Regions from separate parts of the Lysinibacillus sp. A1 genome, predicted to be linked through region 3. Evidence: riboswitches for the same ligand, from Rfam matches in the RefSeq annotation. Region 3 holds a riboswitch; each other region holds the start of a gene.
What was found. A riboswitch is a leader RNA that binds a small molecule or an ion and turns the genes downstream of it on or off. The one in region 3 is predicted to bind thiamine pyrophosphate.
Positions count from the first base shown of each region.

Region 1: another riboswitch for thiamine pyrophosphate. It lies ahead of thiW (energy coupling factor transporter S component ThiW); the one in region 3 lies ahead of thiT (energy-coupled thiamine transporter ThiT).
Region 2: another riboswitch for thiamine pyrophosphate. It lies ahead of PI85_RS22505 (ABC transporter substrate-binding protein); the one in region 3 lies ahead of thiT (energy-coupled thiamine transporter ThiT).

Region 1 covers NZ_JSZM01000012.1:221,026-225,353, forward strand. The annotation lists gene PI85_RS10570 (VWA domain-containing protein) at 1-1,961, shown strand, start outside; gene thiW (energy coupling factor transporter S component ThiW) at 2,054-2,557, opposite strand; TPP riboswitch at 2,652-2,759, opposite strand; gene PI85_RS10580 (tetracycline resistance MFS efflux pump) at 2,819-4,015, opposite strand.
Region 2 covers NZ_JSZM01000041.1:53,580-57,907, forward strand. The annotation lists gene parC (DNA topoisomerase IV subunit A) at 1-1,429, shown strand, start outside; TPP riboswitch at 1,554-1,664, shown strand; gene PI85_RS22505 (ABC transporter substrate-binding protein) at 1,820-2,815, shown strand; gene PI85_RS22510 (thiamine-binding protein) at 2,817-3,110, shown strand; gene PI85_RS22515 (ABC transporter permease) at 3,107-3,880, shown strand; gene PI85_RS22520 (ABC transporter ATP-binding protein) at 3,855-4,328, shown strand, end outside.
Region 3 covers NZ_JSZM01000023.1:83,074-87,401, reverse strand. The annotation lists gene PI85_RS17995 (polyphosphate kinase 2 family protein) at 1-46, opposite strand, end outside; gene PI85_RS17990 (hypothetical protein) at 247-960, shown strand; gene map (type I methionyl aminopeptidase) at 988-1,743, opposite strand; gene thiT (energy-coupled thiamine transporter ThiT) at 1,914-2,474, opposite strand; TPP riboswitch at 2,609-2,716, opposite strand; gene PI85_RS17975 (DUF4870 domain-containing protein) at 2,842-3,165, shown strand; gene PI85_RS25075 (hypothetical protein) at 3,218-3,343, shown strand; gene PI85_RS17970 (SbcC/MukB-like Walker B domain-containing protein) at 3,384-4,328, opposite strand, start outside.

The DNA of each region.
Region 1 (4,328 bases), on a different contig from region 3:
AACAACAACTGGTAACAGAAGTGCATGCAACTTCAGCTGGAAAGGGCGAGCTACTATTATATGAAAATGATGAACTGATTCATCGTGAGGCAGTTGAGCTAGCCGAAGGAACGAATATGTTTACCTATAAACATGCAGCGACTGGTGAAGGGCTGGTGAAATATGAAGCCGTTGTTCAAGTAGGACAAGACGCAATATTTGAAAACAATAAATTAACAAGTGTCACAATGGTACAAAGCGAACCACATTTACTCATTGTGAATGGCTATGAAACAGCTTCACCAATAGCGGAGGCACTCGGTCAGCAATCAATAGCCTATGATGTAAAATCACCTGAAGGCTTACCAAATGAACTCTCCAGTTATTTGCAATATAATGCCATTATTTTCGATAATGTGCCAGGACATTTAGTCGGTGAGGCGAAAATGAGTGTGATAGAGCAAGCAGTCAAAAACTTTGGTGTTGGTTTTGCAATGGTTGGTGGAGAAAATAGCTTTGGTTTAGGTGGTTATTTTAAAACGCCAATTGAAACATTATTACCTGTTGAAATGGAAATTAAGGGGAAAGAACAATTACCTTCATTAGGACTTGTCATTGTATTAGATCGCTCTGGTAGTATGTCAGGGTCCAAGCTAGAGCTTGCGAAGGAAGCGGCAGCACGTTCAGTTGAGATGCTACGTGATGAAGATACATTAGGATTTATAGCATTTGATGATCGGCCTTGGGAAATTATAGAGACTGGTCCTCTGAACAATAAAGAAGAGGCAGTGGATACCATTTTATCTGTTACACCAGGAGGCGGGACAGAAATCTATGGTTCACTTGCAAAAGCATATGAAAACCTAGCAGATATAAAACTGCAACGTAAGCATATTATTCTTTTAACAGATGGACAATCACAGCCAGGAAATTATGAAGATTTAATTGAACAAGGAAAAGATAGTGGAATAACTTTATCGACAGTGGCTATTGGTCAAGATGCGGATGCTAACTTATTGGAAGCTCTGAGTGAGATGGGAAGCGGACGTTTCTACAATGTTATCGATGAGCAAACTATTCCTTCCATTTTATCTCGTGAAACAGCTATGATTTCCCGTACGTACATTGAGGATAACCCATTCTATCCAATACTTTATAATGCAGGGGGATGGAATACACTATTTGCCAATGGGGTTCCACAAATGAATGCTTATATCGGAACAACCGCAAAGCAGGGTGCTACCGTCGTGGCTGAAAGCGAAAAAGAAGATCCGGTGTTAGCACAATGGCAATACGGTCTTGGCAAAACATTCGCATTCACTTCTGATTCAACAGGAAAGTGGTCAGGCGACTGGGCAAGATGGCAAAACTGGGGCACATTTTGGCAAACGCTTATTTCACAAATGCTCCCAAGTTATAATGATGTTGCCTATGATGTAAGAATAGAATCAGATGGGTCCTTTATGATTACAGATCCTACAAATGAAGCAGCCTTTTTAGATATTGTTGCGGTTAATGAAGCTGGTGAAGAGTTAGACACACAGCTTGAAACTATATCAGCCTCTCAGGTTCGTGCTGTAGTACAAGCTGACCCGGGATTAATCTTCTTCCGTATCGCTGATGAAAAGGAAACGATTTATCAGGCTGGATTAAGTGTTCCCTATAGTGCTGAGTATGAACTTCTTCCTGCTAATGATAAATTAATAGAAGAATTAACCGAACAAACTGGTGGTGCTGTTTTAAAAGAACCACAAGAAGTGTTCCGTGACTTTACAAAGCGAGGGGCGGATCGTCAAAACATTGCGACATGGCTTCTCCTTGCAGGTATGCTCCTATTCTTTATTGATATTACAATAAGACGCTTTGGCTGGAATTTCCTAACGAAGCCGAAGAAAAAGGGGCAACTTGTAGAAAATCCCCCCGTACAGGCAGAAGATACGAATGTAGCACAATTATTAAAGGGTATGAAAAAACGCCAATAATTTAGTTAGGTGAAAGCAGTGTGAATTATTTCGCACTGCTTTTTGTATATATGCATGGAGAGAAATCCTCTAAGTTATATCAACGACGTTCTTTAATAAAGAGAGCGGGAATTAAAATATTTTACTAGCTCCGTTTTCCGCAAACTGCTAGCTACTACAATACCTAAGATTGCTCCAATTGAACTTGATATTAAAAAGGCAGGCATGAAAAATAAGGCCGCTACGGATGTGCCCATAAGTATCTTTGCATAGGGTACTGCTACAAGTGATGCGAGAAGACCAGTGCCGATCACTTCACCCATACCGGCTAACCACATTTTACAGCTATATTTATAGGCAAGCCCTGCGCATAATGCACCAATAATACTACCAGGAATGGCTAACAGTGAACCTGTTCCTGTAAGGATACGAATGATAGCCGTCACAAAGGCCACTACAACTGTAGGTAAGGGTCCAAGTATAATGGCTCCTATTACGTTAATAGCGTGCTGTATAGGGTAGGCACGAGCAATCCCAGTTGGAATGGAGATGAACGTAGAGCCTGCAACGGCAATCGCTACTAATAAAGCCATAATTGTTAATTTTCGAATAGACATGATAGGTGCGCTCCTTTTCGTTTTAGCCACTAGGAAAATGAAAAAAGCCGCTTCCTTCAAACGACAGGAAGCGGCCTTGCTTATACACTGAAAATAGCAAGAAGCGCCACTTCCCTCCGCTAGCATGAACTAGATCAGGTTCGAAGGGTCCGTATATAACCATATACGTCTCAGCCTTTAAAAGACTCCCCTAGTGGTAAAAATTTTTCTATTTTTTAGAAGTGTAACATACTTGAATCAATAGTCAATAAGCTTTGATGATTAGTGTGAATCTGGATGCATAAGCTGTGGTGCCTTTTTCAATGTCCAAATCAGGGCAAGGAAGAAGCAGGCTAATAAGATAATGGCACCAAATATATAAGGACTATTCATATTCCAGTCAAATAAGAAACCAGCTAAAGCGGGTCCAATCATATTTCCAAGACTCATATAGGCATTGTTCAAGCCGGCTGCAAATCCTTGCTCTGTTTCAGCAAGTTTTGAGATGAGTGTATTAACAGCTGGACGAATTAACGTTGTTGCCGTTGAGAAGATGGTTGCTATAACTAATATTAGTGCAAAACCTGAAACAAATAATATTAAGAAAATAGCAACGGAGGCAATAAATAAATTGACCAAAACTACTTTCATTTCACCAAAGCGTTTAAAGAGTGGCGTTATGATAAACATCTGTACAATTACCCCAAATGCTCCACCAACAACTAGAATGGTAGCAATATCGCCAGGTGAGTAATTAAATTTTTCTGTCACAAATAGGGATAAGGTTGTTTGGAAGTTAGCAATCCCAAATGAGAATACCATCATAATAATTAACATAACAAAATAAGGCATATGTACAGAGCGAGCCATCTGTTTCACCAGATTATCTTGCTTTTGTCTATTTTGCGCAGTATTTGGCTTTGTAGATGGTAATAAAAAGTACGATAAAATAGACGCTAAAATGGCGGCAGCTCCCGCCATGAAAAATGGAAAATGTAAGCTAACCTTTGCGAGGAAACCACCAATTCCAGGGCCAATCATAAAGCCGAACGACATTGCAGCTCCTAACATACTCATTCCTTTTCCGCGTTCTTCATAAGTTGTCACGTCTGCTACAAAAGCCATAATAGGAGGTGCAACAAATGCAGAGCCAAGGCCACCTAAAAAGCGTGCCAAAAAGAGCATCCAAACATCTGTAGAGAGGCCAAAACCGATTTGTGCAAGTCCTGTTAGTATAAGACCGAAAATAATTAAATTTTTCCGCCCATACAGGTCAGAAAGATTCCCAGCAATTGGAGAAAATACGAATTGAGCCAAGGCGAACGTAGCAATAAGCATGCCTAGAACTTGTCCTGCTGCTCCAAATATTCTTAAATATTCCGGCATTACAGGAATAATAATTCCAATACTCCCCATTGCGATAAACATATTAAACATTAATATATACAAAGCCGCCTTATTGGACTTCTGCTGGGTCATCGAAAAACCCCCTTTATGTAATCAAATATAGTACAGTCTATCATAAAGAATTATAGCTGGCTAATAGTTGAGATTGCTGTAACTGATCCGATCGTTAGAATGGTTTTTCAGAAAAGTTTTTTTCTCAGAAAACTTCACAATGGAATATCATCTAATTGATTAATAAACATGAATAGTTAGGGGGAAGTGAGAGCGTATAGACTTTTGCCTAGAAGCAATTTTTGTTGAAATGAAATAGCGTGATAAAAGTGAATAATATTGTTTAGATGAAGCTATGATGAGCAGATGTAATGGCACGTAGAATACATGGTCT
Region 2 (4,328 bases), on a different contig from region 3:
TCGTCGCCCAACGATGATGACATTGCCATTATTATTGGATGCCTATATTACTCACCAAAAAGAAGTGGTCACAAATCGTTCTATATATGATTTACAAAAGGCTAAGGATCGTTCCCATATTGTAGATGGATTAATTAAAGCATTGTCTATTTTAGATGAAGTCATTGCGACAATTCGTTCTTCTAATGATAAGAAGGATGCCAAGCTTAATTTACAGGCAAAGTTCGATTTTACCGAGGTACAAGCAGAGGCGATTGTGAGCCTGCAATTATATCGTTTAACGAATACCGATATTACAGAGCTCCGCCAAGAACAGGATGATTTAAATAAATTGATTGCCAAGCTAGAAGGAATTTTACAAAGCGAGGCCAAGCTTGTACGTGTCATTAAACAAGAATTACTAGATATTAAAAAACGCTTCACAGAGCCGCGTCGCTCGAGAATTGAACAAGAAATAGAAGAAATTAAAATTACATTAGATGTCCTTGTTCCAAGTGAAGAGGTTGTGGTGACTGTCACGAAAGATGGCTATATTAAACGTACTTCTACACGATCCCATGCCGCTTCCAATGGTCAAGATTTTGCGATGAAGGATTCCGATTATTTATTGTATGAAGCAAACTTAAATACGCAGCATCATCTATTGTTATTTACAAATAGAGGGAATTATATTTATCAGCCAGTTCACGAATTGCCTGATATTCGTTGGAAGGACCTTGGTCAGCATATTTCTAGTATTGTGCCAACAAGTGAAGATGAATCAATTATTGCCGTCTATGGCTTTGAAACATTTGAACAACCAAATACGTATATTTTAACTGCTACGAAAGATGGACAAATTAAACGTTCACCGCTCGCAGATTATGCAGTGACGCGTTACTCGAAGCCGATTAAAACAATGAATGTTAAAGCGGGCGATGCAATGATTTATGCATCATTTATGACGGATGATGTGGAATTGCTCTTAACAACTGATACGGCGTATGCTATTCGATTCCCTATCGAGGAATTACCGGTTACTGGTGTGAAAACAGGTGGCGTTAAAGGGATTACGTTAAAAGATGGAGAAGCTTTAGTTGGGGTCAATGTTCTACAGCCAGATGAAACACAATATGTCGTTATTGTGACACAACGAGGGGCTGTCAAGAAAATGAATGTCGCAGAGGTAGAAGTAGCAGGTCGTGCCAAACGCGGCCTTAAAGTCCTAACAGAATTAAAAGCAAATCCTCACCGAATTGTCGCTGTTATTCAAGCGACAGACGATGAACAGGTTGTGATTGAAACTGAAAAAGGCGTCCAAGAATTTATTGATGTTCATGCATTGACGCGTGCTGATCGCCATTCTAATGGTTCATTTAAAGTGGATATTGCAACAGATGGAGCCATTTCCCATGTCTTAACGGCCAAAAAAGAACAAAAACCAAGCTAAAACCATGCCCAGTTTCTATCTAGTAGAGCTGGGCTATTTGGTTGGAGTGGAACAACTATCTAAAAATAGCATCTTGTCATTTTAGATCAACTATGGGTATAATAATCATCGAAAAGTTCATAGCGAAAGAATGTAGGGGGGCTAGTTATGGCTAGCTGAGATTGTGTCCGATAGACACTGACCCTTTGAACCTGATTTGGCTCGTACCAGCGTAGGGAACATCTATTCAAAAAAGCAAAAGTTTTGGAGATTGATTGCAATACGTCTGGGAGGAATCCTAGGCGTTTTTTTGTTTTCCAAGCAATATCTTACCAACCGTATATTACGCTTTCTTCTGGTGACAACATTCATTCATGAACACTTTCATATTACAAACTGGGAGGACTTAGCATGAAAAAATGGTTATTTATTCTATTAGCGGCACTATTGATGTTAGTGGGCTGTAGCGACAAGGAGGACAAGCAAGCTGCTGATACAAAGAAAAAGGTGTCAGTGGTTCTCGATTGGACACCAAATACGAATCATACAGGATTGTATGTTGCGAAAAAGCTCGGTTATTTTGAAGATCAGGGCTTAGATGTTGAGATTATTATGCCAGGAGAGGCAGGAGCCGATCAGCTCGTAGCTTCTGGTAAGGCAGAATTTGGCGTGAGCTATCAGGAGGGCATTACACAGGCTCGTGTTCAGGCTGTGCCACTTGTCTCAATAGCGGCCATCATCCAGCATAATACATCTGGATTTGCTTCTGTAGCATCAAAGGGTATTACATCTCCAAAGGACTTTGAAGGAAAAACATATGGTGGTTGGGGAGCGCCACTCGAACAAGCCGTATTACAATCATTAATGCAAAAAGAAAACGCTGATATAAATAAATTAGATATTGTCAATGCGGGAGATTTAGATTTCTTCACGATGATGAAAAAAGACATCGACTTTGCTTGGATTTATTATGCTTGGACAGGGATTGAGGCAGAGCTTCGTGGGGAAAAGATTAATATGCTGTATTTAACAGACTACAGTAATCAGTTAGATTACTATACACCTGTTTTAGCAACTAATGAAAAAATGATTCAAAACAATCCAGACATCGTCAAAGCTTTTGTTGCAGCTGCATCGAAGGGCTATGAATATGCGATCGAACATCCAAATGAAGCGGCTGATATTTTACTAGAAGCGGCACCTGACTTAGATAAGGAGTTAGTGCATAAAAGCCAAGAGTGGTTGGCTGATAAATATCAGGACGATGCTAAACAATGGGGAGAGCAAAAGCTTTCAGTGTGGGAAAACTATGCTAAATGGATGTCGAGCAACAAAGTATTAGAAGGCGAATTTGATGCTAAACAAGCGTTTACGAATGAGTTTTTACCAAAAAAGGAGGCCAATTAACATGGCAAATTCATTGATCAGTGTCCAAATCATTCCAAAGACAGAAAAGTATGAGGATGTCATCCCTTATGTAGATGCGGCCATTGCAGTTATTGATGCATCTGGTGTGAAGTATGAGGTTCATCCACTTGAAACAACGATGGAGGGTGAGCTTCCAGTGCTTCTTCAAATCATTGAGAAAATGAATGTTAAGATGGTCGAGCTAGGAGCCATTAATGTCATTACACAAGTAAAAATTTTATATCAACCAAACGGGATTACAATGGCTACATTAACGGAGAAATATCAATCATGAAACGGGCATTACAAAAAGGAAGGACGATAATTTTTATCGCCTTCCTCTTATTCATATGGGAGCTTGTTGTGCATATAGCTGATGTTCCTCCTTGGCTCCTTCCAGCACCAAGCATAATTGTAGTAGAAGGCTTTCAATCGTATCAGACGTTCCTGCCACATGCTCTGGCTACCGTGCAATTAGCTTTACTAGGACTTGCTATTGGGGTTGGCTGTGGTCTAACAGTGGCAATTGTTTTGCATCGTTTTACTTTTATTCGGTCATTATTTTATCCGATTCTCATTATGTCGCAAAACATACCGATTCTTGTGTTAGCACCGCTCCTTATTATTTGGTTTGGCTTTGGCTTATTACCAAAGCTTATCATTATTTGTCTCGTTTGCTTTTTCCCTATTGTCATTGCGGCAATGGACGGTTTTCGCCAAACAGCACCCGAGTTAAAGCATTACTTTGAAATGATTGGTGCAACGAAGGCTCAAACGTTTTGGAAACTAGAATGGTCACATGCCTACCCAGCAATTTTTTCGGGTGTGAAAATTGCTGCAACGTATAGCGTAATGGGGGCAGTCATTGCGGAGTGGCTTGGTGCGAAAAAGGGAATTGGTGTATACATGACCTTAGCACAATCCTCCTTCCGTACAGATCGAGTGTTTGTCGCAATTTTTGCGATTGTCTTGTTAAGCTTATTGTTATTTAGTAGTATTCGTTTGCTTGAAAAATTAATGGTAAAGGGGAGAGGTTATCATGCTCAGCATTCAAAACATCGCTAAGTCCTTTAACAGTCTACATGTTCTTGATGATATTTCCTTTGATGTCAAGGATGGTGAGTTTGTGGCCATTGTAGGTCCATCCGGCAGTGGTAAAAGTACCCTTTTTCAATTAATTGGTGGGGTCTCTTCGGTTGATCAAGGGGCGATTTTATTAAATGGAGAGGAAATCCAACGAAAAAGAGGAACAATTGGCTATATGCCACAGCAGCCCTGTCTACTGCCTTGGCGTACTATTTTAGAGAATGTAACAATTGTTGAGGAATTGCAGCAAAAGCCTAATGTTGAACGTGCAAAGGGGTGGCTAGAAAAGGTAGGACTTGCTTCCTTTAGCCATGCTTATCCAAACGAGCTATCTGGAGGGATGCAACAACGTGTATCCTTCATCCGTGCCATTGTCAGTGATAAACCTATTTTATGTCTAGATGAACCATTTTCTGCGCTCGATGAA
Region 3 (4,328 bases):
TATCTAGTTCAATAGATAGGTCTAAATTTTTTATGTTTTGCGTCATAAAGCTTCACTCCTTTAATCTGGATATATTCTTATTGTACTAAAGAAATAAATGGATGCCTATTGAGATGGTAAATTGTAGATAGTATTAGCAAAACAACACGATACATTGATGGACATTTCCGTTATAATAAATTGAGTGACGGTACTATACTTATTTGTCTTTTCCCTATACAATCTAACACGAAGGGAGAGGAAAGCATGCCTCGGTTTTTATTGATGACAATTTCTTATATTGTCTCACTCATCCTAACCTTTTCATCCTTTTTCATGAAACTTAACGGTCAATCATTTTTAGAAATTTCTAATCGTTTTTCGGTGGTATTTGCACCTGTTGATGGAAGTCATATAATTTGGATTGTCATTTATTTATTGATCGGTTATTGGTTAGTGATGAACATCAAAAAGACATCTATGAAACAGTCTGCGCTCTTTAGTTGCATAAATATTTTACAAGCATTAACGATATACGTATGGCATCATGAATTATTTATTGTTTCTCTCGGCATTACCTTACTCTTAGTCTTGTATTTATTTATGTTGTACAATACGTATCCACTTCATGACAAATCACTGTCGGGTCGTATTCCTTTCGCCATTTATTTTGCATGGATGACATTTATTTTTATCACAAATATTAGCTTTACGTTAACAGCTTATGGTTGGAACGGTTTTGGTCTAAGTACTCCTCTTTGGGCAGTTATTTTACTGACCTTAGGTGGAGCCATTGCGCTACTTATCCGCTTTCATCACTTTGATATCATGTATCCAAGTGTTTTTATATGGGCTTATATAGGAATCGCTTTACATAATGGTTTTGATGAGCTACTCGTAACAACTGCTGCGTTATTTCTATGTGGTGTACTCTTAGTTGGTATTTTATTCATTAAAAAAAATCCTGCCTACCAAAAATAATTTGGTGTGCAGGATTTTTTTGTAATCCTATTCTTCGTCTAATGAAGTAAGGATAATTGGTTTATCTTTTGTAACAATTACTGAATGTTCAATTTGAGCAACAAGAGACTTATCAGGTGTAATGAATGTCCAACCATCACCAGCTTCTACAATATGCTCTGCTTTTGCTGAGATAAATGGCTCGACTGCAAGAACCATACCTTCTTTCATAATCGTAGAGTCCCATGCATCATAATAATTTAAAATGTGATTGGGCTCATCATGTAAAGAACGACCTAAACCATGGCCTGTTAAATTCATAATCACTGTTAAGCCATTAGCATTCGCTTCGCGCTCTACAGCTTTACCGATTTGATTTAATTTAGAGCCAGCCTTTACCTTTGTCATAGCACGATCAAAAGCATCTTTGGCAACACGACATAGTTTTTCTTTGTCTTCATAGCCATCACCAACTACAAATGAAATACCCGTGTCCGCAAAGTAGCCATCTAAAGAGCCTGAAACATCGATATTGACGATATCTCCCTCCTGAATAACACGTTTTCCTGGGATACCATGTGCTACTTCCTCGTTGACACTAATACAAGTATATCCTGGGAAGTCATATTCTCCTTTTGGTCCTGAAATGGCACCTGCCTCAGCAAACATTCGACCAGCAATTTCATCTAGTTCAAGTGTTGTGACACCTGGTTTTGTAGCAGCCTTCATCGCTTCACGAATCTCTGCACAAATGCGTCCAATTTTTTTAAAAGCTTCAATTTCTTCTTGCGTTTTTACAATCATGTATAACGTCCCTTTCATCTAATATCTACTCTTTAATATAACATAACTTTTTACGCGTATAACGCTAAACGCTTTAAATATTGTATGCCTGCCTTCTTGGCAAAGTGCTAAAAGCGTTATTCTCTTACGACTACATAAAAAACCCCTTCACCAATATGAAGGGGGTGGCATTACGCTTTACGTTGCATTAGCTGTGGAGCCGCTGTGAATAATAACGCTCCCACAATGGCTGTTAATACTGTTGCGGGCAGCATATAGGTACCATTATAAATTATCGAGTAGATCCACGCATTTTGATCGCCGGCATACTCTGCAAAAAATACCGCGCCAGCAGTAGTGTGCGCTGCATATCGCAAGAAGCCTGCAAATACCGTACCTACAATAATATAAAACGCCATTTTTGTTTTGTTTATTTGACTTGCTGCTTCCAGTAAAGGTCTGCGTACAATGGCTGCTAACCCTACAACTGTGAAAGCAACACCGTAATCTAATAAACCTTGAAGCCAGTGTACTATATAAGCTCCAAACATGGTTTGCATCACACCTACAAGCAAGCCTGTTATTAGGCCAGCTACTAGACCCCAGCGAAATGCAATTAACATAATTGGTACCATGACAAGACTAACAGAGCCACCTTGTGCCCATACTTTAAAGGAGACCTGATCAAGCACAAGGCCAATCGCTGCAAATATTGCAATCTCCACTAGCATTAATAGTCTTTTTTTGTCCATACATATTCTCTCCTTTGTTCCGATGTAGGATACAAGAGCAGGAATAGAAATGCGCTGATTTGATTCTCTCTGACACCTTTTTATTCTTAAGAATGAAAAAACGATGTCAGGACAGAGCCTCACATCGTAAAAGTGTCGGTTTCTATCCACATCCCTACGCAAGTGTTAGCTTACAGGTTCAAAGAGTCAAGGCATTACGTGCCCAGTCTCAGCTGACATCATCAGCTCCCCTTGTGGTCGTTACATCTGAATTTAATTTGAACACTTTCATTGTACGCAAAGCAAGGAATGATTACAACCTCTTCCATACTTAATTTTGAAACTTTACTGTTTTCCATGCGTAAATATTAAAAAAGGAGGTACAACTATGGAGAACCAAAAAATTTTATCTGCCTTTAGTTATCTCAGTATTTTCTTTGCTCCTTTCATCGTACCATTAATTGTTTACTTCGTTACGAAAGATGCTGACATTAAAAGACATTCTATTCGCGCATTAGTGTCCCATCTAATTCCTTTTGTATTTGGGATCTTATTTTTCATTGTTTTTGTCTTTTCTACATTTAGTTTAGACCCTACTTCAAGTAATAGTACAGTCATGATCATTTGGTTCATTTCGTTCGCCATTTACGGAATTGTCTCGCTCGGAATTGTTATATGGAATATTATTCAAGCCGTTCGAGTTATCCGCTAATGTTTCATTTTTAAAATAAACAGGTAGAAGTAATTAAAAAGGAGCTGTGTTTTTGATGAAAGTATCAAAAGTAGTGAAAACCGCTGTTAAATTAGCGCCTATTGTTATACCAATCGTAAAAAAAGTAATGGCAGCAAAAAAAGGGACAACTTCTACAGTCAGTTCTCGAAAAAAATAAAAGGAGGGCGTATTTCCTTAAACCGGAAATACACCTTCCTTTATTTTATTTCAAAATGTGTTTGACTATGTCCATTCAATGTTTTTTCGACATGTAAAACGGCTGGCATCGCTGATTTTAATTCAGGTACATGAGAGATGACACCAATCATTCGTCCAGAATCTTGTAAATCAATTAATGTGTCTATTGCTTTATTTAATGATTCCTCGTCGAGCGAGCCAAAGCCCTCATCGATAAACATTGTTTCAATATGAATATTGCCTTGGAAGCTTTGAATAACATCTGCCATTCCTAGAGCAAGGCTTAATGATGCATTGAACTTTTCACCACCGGATAACGTTTTAACATCTCGTAATTGATCTGTGTAAGCATCATATACATCAAGCCCAAGTCCACTTTGCTTTGCATGCTTTTCAAGCCTGTCTGAACGTCTAAGCTCAAATTGACCATTAGACAAATGATAAAGACGAATATTAGCTGCCTCTGTAATTTGATCTAAATAATTAATTTGAATATATCGTTCAAAGGACAGTTTTTTCGAATTTTGCCCATTTAATAAGCCATACAGCTCCTTCACTCGACCTGCCTCACTCTCAAGTAAACGAAGCTCTCTCTCTGTTTCTTCTACTTTGTTGATGAAGCTTTGACATGATTTCGCAAATCCATCTATTTGTTGAAGTTGTTTAAAGGCATCCTCATAGGCGATTCGGAGATTTTCCACAGTTGCCTCCATCTGGGCTAAATCTTGCTCCTCTTTCCCTTGAAGATGTTTTTCTCCTTCTGAAATTTGAATTTGTAACGTATGAACATGTAACGTGTAATCATTGCATGCCTTCCGAAGTTCCTCTAATTGAGTGGCACTTCTTTTCGCAGTTGCATAGTCTCCGTAGTTCACAAAGCCTGCTTCCTGCATGCTTATTGAAAACTGCTCACGCTTGTCATTCATTTTGAGCTTTAATTCTTCAAAATTCTTTTTGGCGATTTC